3 regions of the Lysinibacillus sp. FSL R5-0849 genome follow, and region 3 is predicted to be linked to each of the others. Evidence: riboswitches for the same ligand, from Rfam matches in the RefSeq annotation. Region 3 holds a riboswitch; each other region holds the start of a gene.

Region 1 (4,631 bases), 2.0 Mb from region 3:
AAATCGTGAGGTCTATATTTTCCCTAAGAAAGAAGAAGAGCAAAAGCAAGATAAGTTTGCTGATCTTTTATAAATCAAAATTTCAAAAGCCGTCTCAAATAGCTTATTTGAGACGGCTTTTTTGTATAGTTCGCCGAATGCCAATAGAGGTACATTTTACCTTTATTTTTTTTGTATTAAAAATCTAATAACGCACATTCTATATTCACAAGGAGGTGAGAAACATGGCTTCAAACAACAACCGCAGTTCAAACCAGCTTGCAGTACCTGGTGTACAACAAGCACTTGATCAAATGAAATACGAAATTGCACAAGAATTTGGTGTTCAATTAGGGGCTGACGCTTCAGCTCGTGCTAACGGTTCCGTTGGTGGTGAAATCACTAAACGTCTTGTACAAATGGCAGAATCTCAATTAAAAGGTATGCCAAACAACAACAACTAATAAATGCTAACTAAGCATTTATAAACTCAAAACCAGTGACCGTAAAAGGCACTGGTTTTAGTTTGTTTATCAATCATTTTTTTATGCGAGATAAAGACTTAAACATGGATACTGTTTGTTCAATATCCTTACTGTCACAGATAGCAGAAATAACAGCAACTCCGTCAGCACCAGCTTGCAAAACAACATTAGCGTTTGTCCAATTTATTCCACCTATGGCTACAATGGGAAAGTTAGGCTGCAATTTGGAAGCTTGCTGTAAAAAAATTGTGCCACATGGTGGTTGTGCATCACTTTTAGATGTTGTGGCAAAAATAGGTCCAATTCCTACATAGTCCGCATGATGGTCAATAGCCGTTTGTAGCTCTTCCTGTGAATGTACAGAAACGCCAAGGAGCCGGTTTGCCATTTTTTTACGTGCAATGGCAATCTGTTCATCATCTTGGCCAATATGAACACCATCTGCACCAAGTCGAACTGCTAGATCCACATCATCGTTAATGATAAACGGCACACGGTAATGTTGACATCGTTTTTGGCATTGGCGGGCAAATTGCTCATAAGCTAATCCTGTTAATGCATTAGGACCCTTTTCACGTAATTGAAACATAGTAATGCCAGCCCGCAGCCCTTGTTCGAGTACAGCTAAAGGTTCCTGTTGGGAAACATTGCTTGTACCCATAATAAAATAAAGCTGTAAATCTTCACGTTTCAAGTAATTTCACCTCGCAGGCACCTTTATGCAACTGATAAGCAAAATGATTTGTGGGCCCATGACCATTACCAATGTCTAAATCGTGCATAATGGCTAATTGTATAAATTTTTTAGCTTCGATAATAGCTTTTTCAATGGACAAACCTTGACCAAGGAAAGCCGTGATAGCTGCTGAAAATGTACAACCTGTACCATGTGTGTTTTCCGTCGAAATACGAGGAGACTGCATGGAAAATGATTTGTCATTTTTTATAAATACATAATCAATTGCATATAACGAATTGGGTAGATGCCCACCTTTAATGATGACACATTGAACACCTAGTTGGAAAAAGCATTGAGCAATTTCCTCCATATCCGAGAAATGATTTATTTTTCTTCCCGTAAGTGCCTCTGCTTCTGGTATATTTGGTGTCACAATTGTAGCAAGAGGAAGTAAAGACATGCGCATGGCCTCGATAGCCTCTTGCTGCAGTAAGCTTTCTCCACCTTTTGCAATCATAACGGGATCAACAATTAGTGGGATTTTTAAATCGTCAATAATGTGTGCAATACCTTGAATAATTTCCGAGGAATAAAGCATCCCTGTTTTAATCGCAGCAATCGAAAAATCTTCAAGTAATGCATGAAATTGTTTTTCAACAAAGTCAACGTCAATTGGGAAAACCCCTGTTACACCAATTGTGTTTTGAGCAGTTAATGCTGTAATAACGGAGGTGCCAAAAACCCCTAATTCCTGAAATGTTTTTAAATCAGCCTGAATGCCAGCGCCACCGCCACTATCCGAGCCTGCAATTGTCGTTACAATATGCATGATGCCTCACCCTCCTTTGAAAGACGATGTAAGGCATTAAGCAAAGCAATTTGAATATCCCCGATATCCTCTGTAAATGCGGATGCTAACTCAGCTGCTTTTTTATAGTATGTCAGTGTTTCCGCTAATTGGCTATACGGATCATCTCCTGAAGAGAAGGCTGCTCCACATATAGCGCTAAGTAAACAGCCTGTACCCGTTACTTCAGTCATTTGTGAATTTCCACCTGTAATCCATTGGCTCTGCACACCGTCTGTCATAAAATCATGTTTGCCTGTAACAATGACTATACAGTTGTAGCGTTGAGCCAATAGTGTAGCCTCAGTCTCTATGGCAATAAATCCCTCACCACTATCAACACCTTTTTGTTGCCATTCTACATTGGCTAATGCCGCAAGCTCACCCTTGTTACAGCGTATGACTGCAAATTGTATAGCTGAAAGTAATAGGTGTACGGTTTCCTTGCGATAAACTGTGGCACCTGCGCCAACCGGATCTAATATAACAGGAATGGCAAGGGTATTTGCTTTTTTTCCTGCTAACAGCATTGATTCTTTTGTTCGGTCATTTAGTGTACCAATATTGATTAAAAGAGCGTCTGCAATGGCGACCATTTCCTCCACCTCATGGCTATCATCAGCCATGACAGGAGAGGCACCTAATGCCAATAGACCATTGGCTTGGAAATTAGCCACGACATAATTAGTTATACAGTGAATAAGCGGTTGTTGTTGACGAATTGTTTGAAAAATCATTTTAGTCCTCCTTTATTGGTGGACGTAAGCATGCAAAAAAGGCCCTTTTTACGTAAAAATGCACGAAAAAGAGCCTTTCATCTGAAAAAACGATGTTCATTGCTCCCTACGTCAGTATTAACTAACAGGTTCAAAGGGTCAGGTTTTACCTTCTCAACTCTTTATGAGTCCCCCTGCAATCTTGCTTATAGTTGACCAAAATGTACCATACTTTTCATATGTATTCAATAGCAAGTTTTCCTATCGACAAAACGTGACTGATGCCATATAGCTAAGCATGATAGTTGTCATGACTTTACTTAAATCAAGTGTAAACCATTGAAAATACTAGAAAAGGAGTATAATGTGTCTTAACAAAAGGGGGCATTTGCCATGAATAGACAAGAATTAGTAGCACCAGAATGGTATAACATAACAGATGAATTTGAAAAATATGCAAAGGATTCAACTAAAAATGCATTGATTATTTATCATGAGCATTCTGATGTACAATTTATCACCTACGCACATTTACTTGAAAGAGCGAATCAGGCGGCACATGTCTTTACAAAAAGTGGATTAACTAAAGGTGATGTCATTTTAGTGATGGTACCACGCTCAGTAGAAGCATACATTGTCTATATTGCTGCATTAAAAGCGGGTTTAATAATCATTCCAAGCTCTGAAATGCTAAGAACAAAAGATATTGAGTATCGTATTCATCATGCTGATGCTAAAGCTGTTGTAGCCTTTGAGCCTTATATTGAGCAATTTGATCAAGTAGGGAATTTACAAAATATACAGCAATTTGTTATCGGTAATGCACATGAACCATGGCAGCCGTTAGTAGACAAAATGCGAAAGCAACCAACAACTTACATAAGTTCTACACCAACAAAAAGTACAGACCATGCCTTTTTAGCTTACACAAGTGGCACAACAGGTAACCCGAAAGCTGCTGTGCATACTCATAGCTGGGGCTATGCACATTTACGGACAACAGCCCCACACTGGCTAGGAGTACAAGAAAATGATATTGTATGGGCAACTTCAGCACCAGGATGGCAAAAATGGATTTGGAGTCCGTTTCTCGCGATTTTAGGCAGCGGTGCCACTGCATTTGTTTATAAAGGAAAGTTTGATGCAGCAACATATTTAGCATTGCTTGAAAAATTTAAGATGAATGTCTTATGTTGCACACCGACAGAATATCGTTTTATGGCAGCACTTGAAAATTTACAGGAGTATGACATCAGTTCAATTCGACAAGCTGTTTCAGCAGGTGAGCCATTGAACAGTGATGTCATTAAAAAATTCTCAGACACTTTCCATCTACAAGTGCGAGATGGTTATGGTCAGACTGAGAATACACTTCTTGTAGGGACTATGGTTGGTATGGACGCAAGAGTTGGTTCGATGGGTAAACCTACGCCAGGCAATACGGTTGACATTATAGACGATTTTGGCGAGCCAGTTGCTATAGGAGAAGTAGGTGATATTGCTGTTCATCGAGAAACACCTGCACTTTTTAAAAAATATTTAAATGATCCTGAACGTACTAATTTACAATTCCGTGGTGATTGGTATATAACAGGGGATCGAGCTTATAAAGATGCGGACGGCTATTTTTGGTTTGAAGGCCGCGGAGATGATGTTATTATTTCCTCAGGTTACACAATTGGACCTTTTGAAGTAGAGGATGCGCTGATGAAGCATCCGACTGTGAAAGAGGTTGCTGTCATTGCAAGTCCCGATAAAGTTCGCGGGAACATCGTTAAAGCATTCATTATCCTTCATAATGGTGCTAATGGTAATCAAGAGCTTATTCAATGCCTTCAAAATCATGTCAAATCATTAACGGCACCTTATAAATACCCACGTGCTATTGAATTTGTTACTGAGTTACCCAAAACTGCATCTGGTAA
Region 2 (4,631 bases), 610 kb from region 3:
ACGTAAAACAACCAACAAACGTTTAATATTCCACTTATTATTGATATCCAAATCCAACTTTTACTCCATGTGAATGTATAATTCACGTGGAGCTTTTTTGTATTCGTCTAGGTTCAAGCGTTCACTTCTATTTGCAAATGCATATATTCATCTCCCCTATTAAGTTGTGAAACCAACATAAAAAAAAGGCTTGTGTCTAGTAAATAAACACAAGCCTCGCACTATTATTATTGATAGATTTGACTACCTGCCTTTTTAAACTCCGCTGACTTTTCCCTCATACCTTCATGGATGGCTTCTGTTGTATTTAAATCCTTTTCTTTAGCATAATTACGAATATCCTGGGAAATTCTCATGCTACAAAATTTAGGCCCGCACATTGAACAAAAATGAGCCGTTTTGGCTCCTTCTGCTGGCAATGTTTCATCATGATATTCTACTGCACGCTCTGGATCAAGAGAAAGGTTAAATTGATCGCGCCAGCGGAACTCAAAACGCGCTTTTGACAGTGCATCATCCCGTTGCTGTGCACCTGGGTGACCCTTTGCTAAATCTGCAGCATGTGCAGCAATTTTATAAGTAATAACCCCTACTCGAACATCCTCCCTATTAGGTAAACCTAAATGTTCCTTCGGTGTCACGTAGCAGAGCATAGCAGTTCCAAACCAACCAATCATCGCCGCTCCAATAGCAGATGTAATATGGTCATAACCTGGCGCAATATCTGTTGTCAATGGACCTAATGTATAGAAGGGAGCTTCCTTACAAACCTCTAATTGCTTGTCCATATTTTCTTTAATCAAATGCATTGGAACATGACCTGGCCCTTCCACCATTACTTGAACATCATGCTTCCATGCGATTTGCGTTAATTCGCCTAATGTTTCCAGCTCCGCGAATTGTGCTTCATCGTTAGCATCCGCGATTGACCCTGGGCGTAAGCCATCTCCTAATGAGAAGGCTACATCATAAGCTTTCATAATTTCGCATATTTCCTCAAAATGAGTATAGAGGAAGTTCTCTTGATGATGGTATAAGCACCACTGCGCCATAATGGACCCACCCCGAGACACAATACCCGTTACACGGTTTGCGGTAAGAGGGACATAACGTAAAAGGACACCTGCATGAATAGTGAAATAATCTACCCCTTGCTCCGCTTGTTCAATAAGCGTATCACGGTACACCTCCCACGTTAAATCCTCAGCCACACCATTCACTTTTTCTAATGCCTGATAAATTGGTACTGTCCCAACGGGTACTGCAGCATTTCGAATAATCCATTCTCTCGTTGTATGAATATGCTTGCCAGTTGATAGATCCATAATATTATCAGCGCCCCAGCGTGTAGCCCATGTCATTTTTTCGACCTCCTCTGCAATCGAGGATGATACGGCTGAATTTCCAATGTTCGCATTAATTTTCACATGGAAATTACGACCGATAATCATTGGCTCTGCCTCTGGATGATTAATATTGGAAGGCATAATAGCTCGGCCTGCTGCAATCTCTGAACGTACGAAATCTGGGTCCATATTTTCGCGTATCGCTACAAATTCCATCTCAGGTGTAATAATTCCCTTTCTAGCATAATGAAGCTGTGTGACATTTCTACCCTTCTTTGCACGTAAAGGCTTTCTCACCAATTCCGGAAAGACATTTTCATGGATACGTGGATCATCAGCACGACGAAAACCATTATCCTCAGGTTTAATCGTACGTCCTCCGTATTCCTCAACATCCCCTCGCTCTTGTATCCAAGGACTTCTTAAAGCAGGTAAGCCTTTTGTAATATCCACACGAAAGGAAGGATCTGTATATGGTCCACTCGTATCATACACTCGAATCGGGGCATTTTCTTCATCTCCAAAGCTACCAGTCGTCGGACTTAATGCAATTTCACGCATTGGTACTAATATATCTGGACGAGATCCTTCCACATAAACCTTTTTACTTCCTTCAAAGTTAGACATAATCGTAATGTTCTTTTCACTAATTGCTGACATGAGCTACTTCTCTCCCTTAAATATATTTTAGGCAAGGACCGAATCTAGCTCACCCAACAATCAAATAAAATAAATAAAGGCCGAATCCAAAATAATAATTGGATCCGGCCATGAATGTAAAGGGTCTATTGATTGCACGTAATAGGCAATAGCTTCTTAACTTTCCCACGCTGGTATGAGCCAGATCAGGTCCAAAGGGTCAAGAAACCTCTATGCGTTTCCCTCTCAGCCTGACTCATCAGACCCCCCTAGTTAATACTATTCAGTTTGATGCTAGTGTAGCAGATATTGCTAAGAGATGGAAGTTATCATTTAAATATTTTCTATTAGGTAAACAATACATCCGCAATATAAATCACAATCGTGACCGTTATACAACTCACAATGGTTGAGAATAAAACGGTTTGTGCAGCTGTTGACGACTCTACATCATACTCTAATGCTAGACTTGAACTGTTGCGGGATGTGGGAAAAGCACTTGCTATAAATAATGATTGTGCCACAACCCCATCTAAACCCAGCGCATAGATAATGACTAAAGCCACGGCTGGTCCGATAAATAATCGCGTGAAGCAGCTGACGAATACTGTTTTATTAAACATCGTTTTGATCTCCATCTGAGACAATTGGGCGCCTAGCGTGATTAATGCAACGGCAATAAAACCATCTGCTACATGGTCTATTGGTATTTTAATAAACTGCGGAATGCCAATATCAAAATAATTCATGGCCACACCGATTATTAAAGCGTGAATAATAGGCATTTTTATAAAGTCCTTAAAAATCGTCATGCCCGATTTAGTAGAGGAAATTAAATTATATAAACCATACGTATACGTTGTCATGTTTTGAAAGATAACGAGTATAACCTGGATGGCTACACCAATAGGTTGAGTGGCAAAAATCATTTGAGCTACCGGAATCCCATAGTTCCCAGAGTTAATGAGTACTACACTATTTTTAAAAACAGCCGCCTCAGTTTTGGCGAGGCCAAGCCCTTTCGCTAAAAAGTGACTAAGCAGCATTTGACTACCGATAAAAAGTACAACAAACAATCCGACTTCTCCTAGAACAGACAGCTTTATATTCGTCTCATATAAATTAATAAATACAGCGGCTGGCATAAAACAATATGTAATAAGCTGTGATAATGCTTTTAAATTAAAGCGAAATTTCTTTTGTAGAATAGCACCTAGTACAAGTAATACTAAAATAGGTGCGACAATTTGAAAGAAAATCATTCCAAGATACACCATATTGATGTCCCCCCTCCCTTTTAATAGTAGTGTCGATCATGCACTTGGTCAATGACACTTACTTTCATAATTAAAACCGTTGATTTCCACTACGGACGGGGCGCGCCTTGTTCCTATGGTTGAAAAGATTCAAAAAATCAAATCAATGAACGAGAACAATGTACACAATGTAAGAATTACCAAAACTCATTCATTTAGGGCCATGTATGATTAGGCAGCAAAGAATTATTTTTCATGAAGTAAAAATGAAAAAGGAATCGAGCATGAACTTCTCGATTCCTTTTATCAACAGTCTGAGCTACCTTTAGATTTTAGGTAGCCTTTTTCTTTACGCAAGCTTAAATAGATTAACTACCTCTTGCAGTTCATTAGAGATATCATTCATATTTTGCATAGACTCTGCCACTTTTTGCAATTCTGCTTGTTGGTCCATTGCAGAGGCACTTACTTGCTCAGCAGAGGCCGCTGTTTCCTCTGATATAGCCGATATACTTTGAATGGACATAATCGCTTGATTTTTATGCTCTAACATAGTAGACAACTGTGTCATTAGTTCACTAATAGAAGTTGCAATTGCACGTGACAAATCACTATTATCTTTAAAGGCCAATTGCGTGCTTTGTACGGACTCATTTTGAGATTGCATTAAGTCTGCATTTGATGCAATGACTGCAACTGTTTGCTGAGAATTTTCTAAAATACTTTCTACCGTGCTTTTAATAATTTCTGTTTCAGTTTTTGATTGCTCTGCCAACTTTCTTACTTCTTCCGCCACGACAGCAAAACCTTTTCCATGCTCACCAGCTCGTGCAGCCTCAATACTTGCATTTAAAGCTAATAGATTAGTTTGCTCCGTAATGCTTTGAATGGAGGCAATAATTTGATTAATATTGGCAATATTAGAAGCTAGCGATTCCATTTGCTGCTGAATACGGCTGTTCATCTCATTCGTCTCTATATTATGTTCATGTAAACTTAGAACCTCTTGCATGCCTTTTTCTGTTGTCACATTTGTCTTGTTGGATAAATCGTCCATTTCATTCGAAAGCGCAGTAATAGCGTCTATTTGATCCGATAAATCCATCATACGATAGTTCGTTTCTTCAGTATCCTCTGATTGCTTCGATGCACCCTGTGCAATTTCATTAATGGCTACTGATACCTCTTGACTAGAGGACACGATTTCATTAAACGCCTCATGTACCTGGTTAGAAGATTGGTTCAATAGAGTCGTGGAGTTTAACACCGCTTTAATAGCACTATTAGTTTTATCCAACATATTATTATAGGCCAATGCGACTGCCCCAATTTCATCTAGTTTAATATATTTATCCTCTACCTTTTGTGTTAAATCACCTGCTGCTGCTGT
Region 3 (4,631 bases):
GATTGGGATGGGTTTAAATAGTCTTGGACACTCCTTGAATTCATTGGATAACGATGAATTGCGTGAAGCAACTGACAAGCTGATTACACTTGCGCCAAACGTAAAAGCGATCATTGGGGATGAAATTACACCATTAATGATCAATAATGAAGCATCAGTGGCCCTCACTTGGTCTGGTCAGGCAGCGGACATGATGTCTGAAAATGAAGAGTTGGACTTTGCTGTTCCTGAAGAGGGCTCCAATTTATGGTTCGATAATATGGTTATACCAAAAACCTCAAAAAATATTGATGGTGCACATGCCTTTATCAATTTTATGCTAAGTGCTGAATCTGGTGCTCAAAATGCCGATTATGTTGGCTATTCGACGCCTAATATCGCTGCGATGGACTTAATGGACCCTGAAGTAGTTGCTGATGAACGCTATTACCCTTCTGAAGAGCAACGTGATACATTAGAGGTCTATAAAAACTTAGGCCCAGATTACTTAGGTAAATATAATGAGCTGTTTTTAGAATTTAAAATGAGTATTCGATAATTTATAAGAGCGAATTGGTCTAGAAACCAATTCGCCCTTTTTATGTAAGCATTCAGTTGTATTACTATATTTAGAAAGCAATTCTACTAGTAGCCTGTAGTAGTTCATCTTCGCAGCCCCCTCTCCTATAATCCCTTTGGTCTATGTTTAAGCTAACAATCATTTTCACCTCTAGATCCAAGAAAAGACCATAGATACTACGTGCCAATACATATGCCCATCATAGCTTCATCTTAAACAATATTATTCACTTTTATCACGCTATTTCATTTCAACAAAATTACTTCTAGCAAAAAGTTCATACGCTCTCCTAACTATTCATGTTTATTAATCAATTAGATACTATTACATTGTGAAGTTTTCTGAGAAAAAAACTTTTCTGGAAAACCATTCTAACGATTGGATCAGTTACAGCAATCTCAACTATTAGCCAGCCATAATTCTTTATGATAGACTGTACTATATTTGATTACATAAAGGGGGTTTTTCGATGACCCAGCAGAAGTCCAATAAGGCGGCTTTGTATATATTAATGTTTAATATGTTTATCGCAATGGGGAGTATTGGAATTATTATTCCTGTAATGCCGGAATATTTAAGAATATTTGGAGCAGCAGGACAAGTTCTAGGCATGCTTATTGCAACGTTCGCCTTGGCACAATTTGTATTTTCTCCAATTGCTGGGAATCTTTCTGACCTGTATGGGCGGAAAAATTTAATTATTTTCGGTCTTATACTAACAGGACTTGCACAAATCGGTTTTGGCCTTTCTACAGATGTTTGGATGCTCTTTTTGGCACGCTTTTTAGGTGGCCTTGGCTCTGCATTTGTTGCACCTCCTATTATGGCTTTTGTAGCAGACGTGACAACTTATGAAGAACGCGGAAAAGGAATGAGTATGTTAGGAGCTGCAATGTCGTTCGGCTTTATGATTGGCCCTGGAATTGGTGGTTTCCTCGCAAAGGTTAGCTTACATTTTCCATTTTTCATGGCGGGAGCTGCCGCCATTTTAGCGTCTATTTTATCGTACTTTTTATTACCATCTACAAAGCCAAATACTGCGCAAAATAGACAAAAGCAAGATAATCTGGTGAAACAGATGGCTCGCTCTGTACATATGCCTTATTTTGTTATGTTAATTATTATGATGGTATTCTCATTTGGGATTGCTAACTTCCAAACAACCTTATCACTATTTGTGACAGAAAAATTTAATTACTCACCTGGCGATATTGCTACCATTCTAGTGGTTGGTGGAGCATTTGGGGTAATTGTACAGATGTTTATCATAACGCCACTCTTTAAACGCTTTGGTGAAATGAAAGTAGTTTTGGTCAATTTATTTATTGCCTCCATTGCTATTTTCTTAATATTATTTGTTTCAGGTTTTGCACTAATATTAGTTGTAGCAACCATCTTCTCTACGGCAACAACATTAATTCGTCCAGCTGTTAATACACTCATCTCAAAACTTGCTGAAACAGAGCAAGGGTTTGCAGCCGGCTTGAACAATGCCTATATGAGTCTTGGAAATATGATTGGACCCGCTTTAGCTGGTTTCTTATTTGACTGGAATATGAATAGTCCTTATATTTTTGGTGCCATTATCTTATTAGCCTGCTTCTTCCTTGCCCTGATTTGGACATTGAAAAAGGCACCACAGCTTATGCATCCAGATTCACACTAATCATCAAAGCTTATTGACTATTGATTGAAGTATGTTACACTTCTAAAAAATACTTACCACTAGGGGAGTCTTTTAAAGGCTGAGACGTATATGGTTATATACGGACCCTTCGAACCTGATCTAGTTCATGCTAGCGGAGGGAAGTGGCGCTTCTTGCTATTTTCAGTGTATAAGCAAGGCCGCTTCCTGTCGTTTGAAGGAAGCGGCTTTTTTCATTTTCCTAGTGGCTAAAACGAAAAGGAGCGCACCTATCATGTCTATTCGAAAATTAACAATTATGGCTTTATTAGTAGCGATTGCCGTTGCAGGCTCTACGTTCATCTCCATTCCAACTGGGATTGCTCGTGCCTACCCTGTGCAGCACGCTATTAACGTAATAGGAGCCATTATACTTGGACCCGTACCTACAGTTGTAGTTGCCTTTGTTACGGCTATCATTCGTATCCTTACAGGAACAGGCTCACTGTTAGCCATTCCTGGTAGTATTATTGGAGCATTATGCGCAGGTCTTGCCTATAAATATAGCAGTAAAATGTGGCTAGCTGGTATGGGTGAAGTGATCGGCACTGGTCTTCTCGCATCGCTTGTAGCAGTGCCCTATGCAAAGTTACTTATGGGGACATCCGTAGCGGCCTTATTTTTCATGCCTGCCTTTTTAATATCAAGTTCAATTGGAGCAATCTTAGGTATTGTAGTAGCTAGCAGTTTGCGTAAAACCGTGCTAGTAAAATATTTTAATTCCCGCTCTTTTTATTAAATAACGTTGTTGATATAACTTAGAGGATTTGTCTCCATGCATATACAAAAAGCAGTGCGAAATAATTCGCACTGCTTTCATCTAACTAAATTATTGGCGTTTTTTCATACCCTTTAATAATTGTGCCACGTTCGTGTTTTCTGCCTGTACGGGGTGATTCTCTACAATTTGCTCCTTTTTCTTCGGCTTCGTTAGGAAATTCCAGCCAAAGCGTCTTATTGTAATATCAATAAAGAATAAGAGCATACCTGCAAGGAGAAGCCATGTCGCAATGTTTTGACGATCCGCCCCTTGCTTTGTAAAGTCACGGAACACTTCTTGTGGTTCTTTTAAAATAGCACCCCCAGTTTGTTCGGTTAATTCTTCTATTAATTTATCATTAGCAGGAAGAAGTTCATACTCAGCACTATAGGGAACACTTAATCCAGCCTGATAAATCGTTTCCTTTTCATCAGCGATACGGAAGAAGATTAATCCCGGGTCAGCTTGTACTACAGCACGCACCTGAGAGGCTGATATAGTTTCAAGCTGTGTGTCTAACTCTTCACCAGCTTCATTAACCGCAACAATATCTAAAAAGGCTGCTTCATTTGTAGGATCTGTAATCATAAAGGACCCATCTGATTCTATTCTTACATCATAGGCAACATCATTATAACTTGGGAGCATTTGTGAAATAAGCGTTTGCCAAAATGTGCCCCAGTTTTGCCATCTTGCCCAGTCGCCCGACCACTTTCCTGTTGAATCAGAAGTGAATGCGAATGTTTTGCCAAGACCGTATTGCCATTGTGCTAACACCGGATCTTCTTTTTCGCTTTCAGCCACGACGGTAGCACCCTGCTTTGCGGTTGTTCCGATATAAGCATTCATTTGTGGAACGCCATTGGCAAATAGCGTATTCCATCCCCCTGCATGATAGAGTATTGGATAAAATGGGTTATCCTCAATGTACGTACGGGAAATCATAGCTGTTTCACGAGATAAAATGGAAGGAATAGTTTGCTCATCGATAACATTGTAGAAACGTCCGCTTCCCATCTCACTCAGAGCTTCCAATAAGTTAGCATCCGCATCTTGACCAATAGCCACTGTTGATAAAGTTATTCCAGTATCTTTTCCTTGTTCAATTAAATCTTCATAATTTCCTGGCTGTGATTGTCCATCCGTTAAAAGAATAATATGCTTACGTTGCAGTTTTATATCTGCTAGGTTTTCATATGCTTTTGCAAGTGAACCATAGATTTCTGTCCCGCCTCCTGGTGTAACAGATAAAATGGTATCCACTGCCTCTTCTTTATTGTTCAGAGGACCAGTCTCTATAATTTCCCATGGTCGATCATCAAATGCTATAAATCCTAATGTATCTTCATCACGTAGCATTTCAACTGAACGTGCTGCTGCTTCCTTTGCAAGCTCTAGCTTGGATCCTGACATACTACCAGAGCGATCTAGTACAATGACAAGTCCTAATGAAGGTAATTGTTCTTTCCCCTTAATTTCCATTTCAACAGGTAATAATGTTTCAATTGGCGTTTTAAAATAACCACCTAAACCAAAGCTATTTTCTCCACCAACCATTGCAAAACCAACACCAAAGTTTTTGACTGCTTGCTCTATCACACTCATTTTCGCCTCACCGACTAAATGTC

The links. Region 3 has a riboswitch for thiamine pyrophosphate ahead of thiW (energy coupling factor transporter S component ThiW). Riboswitches for the same ligand answer to the same signal wherever they lie in the genome.
Region 1: another riboswitch for thiamine pyrophosphate. It lies ahead of thiM (hydroxyethylthiazole kinase); the one in region 3 lies ahead of thiW (energy coupling factor transporter S component ThiW).
Region 2: another riboswitch for thiamine pyrophosphate. It lies ahead of thiC (phosphomethylpyrimidine synthase ThiC); the one in region 3 lies ahead of thiW (energy coupling factor transporter S component ThiW).

What each region holds. Positions count from the first base shown of each region.
Region 1 is NZ_CP152004.1:3,495,734-3,500,364, reverse strand. Features, by position in the region: gene thiI (tRNA uracil 4-sulfurtransferase ThiI) at 1-73, shown strand, start outside; gene MKY80_RS17200 (alpha/beta-type small acid-soluble spore protein) at 225-443, shown strand; gene thiE (thiamine phosphate synthase) at 517-1,158, opposite strand; gene thiD (bifunctional hydroxymethylpyrimidine kinase/phosphomethylpyrimidine kinase) at 1,148-1,972, opposite strand; gene thiM (hydroxyethylthiazole kinase) at 1,960-2,727, opposite strand; TPP riboswitch at 2,814-2,912, opposite strand; gene MKY80_RS17180 (acyl--CoA ligase) at 3,100-4,631, shown strand, end outside.
Region 2 is NZ_CP152004.1:237,120-241,750, reverse strand. Features, by position in the region: gene MKY80_RS01130 (catalase) at 1-26, shown strand, start outside; gene thiC (phosphomethylpyrimidine synthase ThiC) at 228-2,006, opposite strand; TPP riboswitch at 2,152-2,266, opposite strand; gene MKY80_RS01120 (AEC family transporter) at 2,333-3,262, opposite strand; gene MKY80_RS01115 (methyl-accepting chemotaxis protein) at 3,591-4,631, opposite strand, start outside.
Region 3 is NZ_CP152004.1:842,615-847,245, reverse strand. Features, by position in the region: gene MKY80_RS03900 (spermidine/putrescine ABC transporter substrate-binding protein) at 1-538, shown strand, start outside; gene MKY80_RS03895 (tetracycline resistance MFS efflux pump) at 1,029-2,225, shown strand; TPP riboswitch at 2,277-2,384, shown strand; gene thiW (energy coupling factor transporter S component ThiW) at 2,479-2,982, shown strand; gene MKY80_RS03885 (VWA domain-containing protein) at 3,073-4,631, opposite strand, start outside.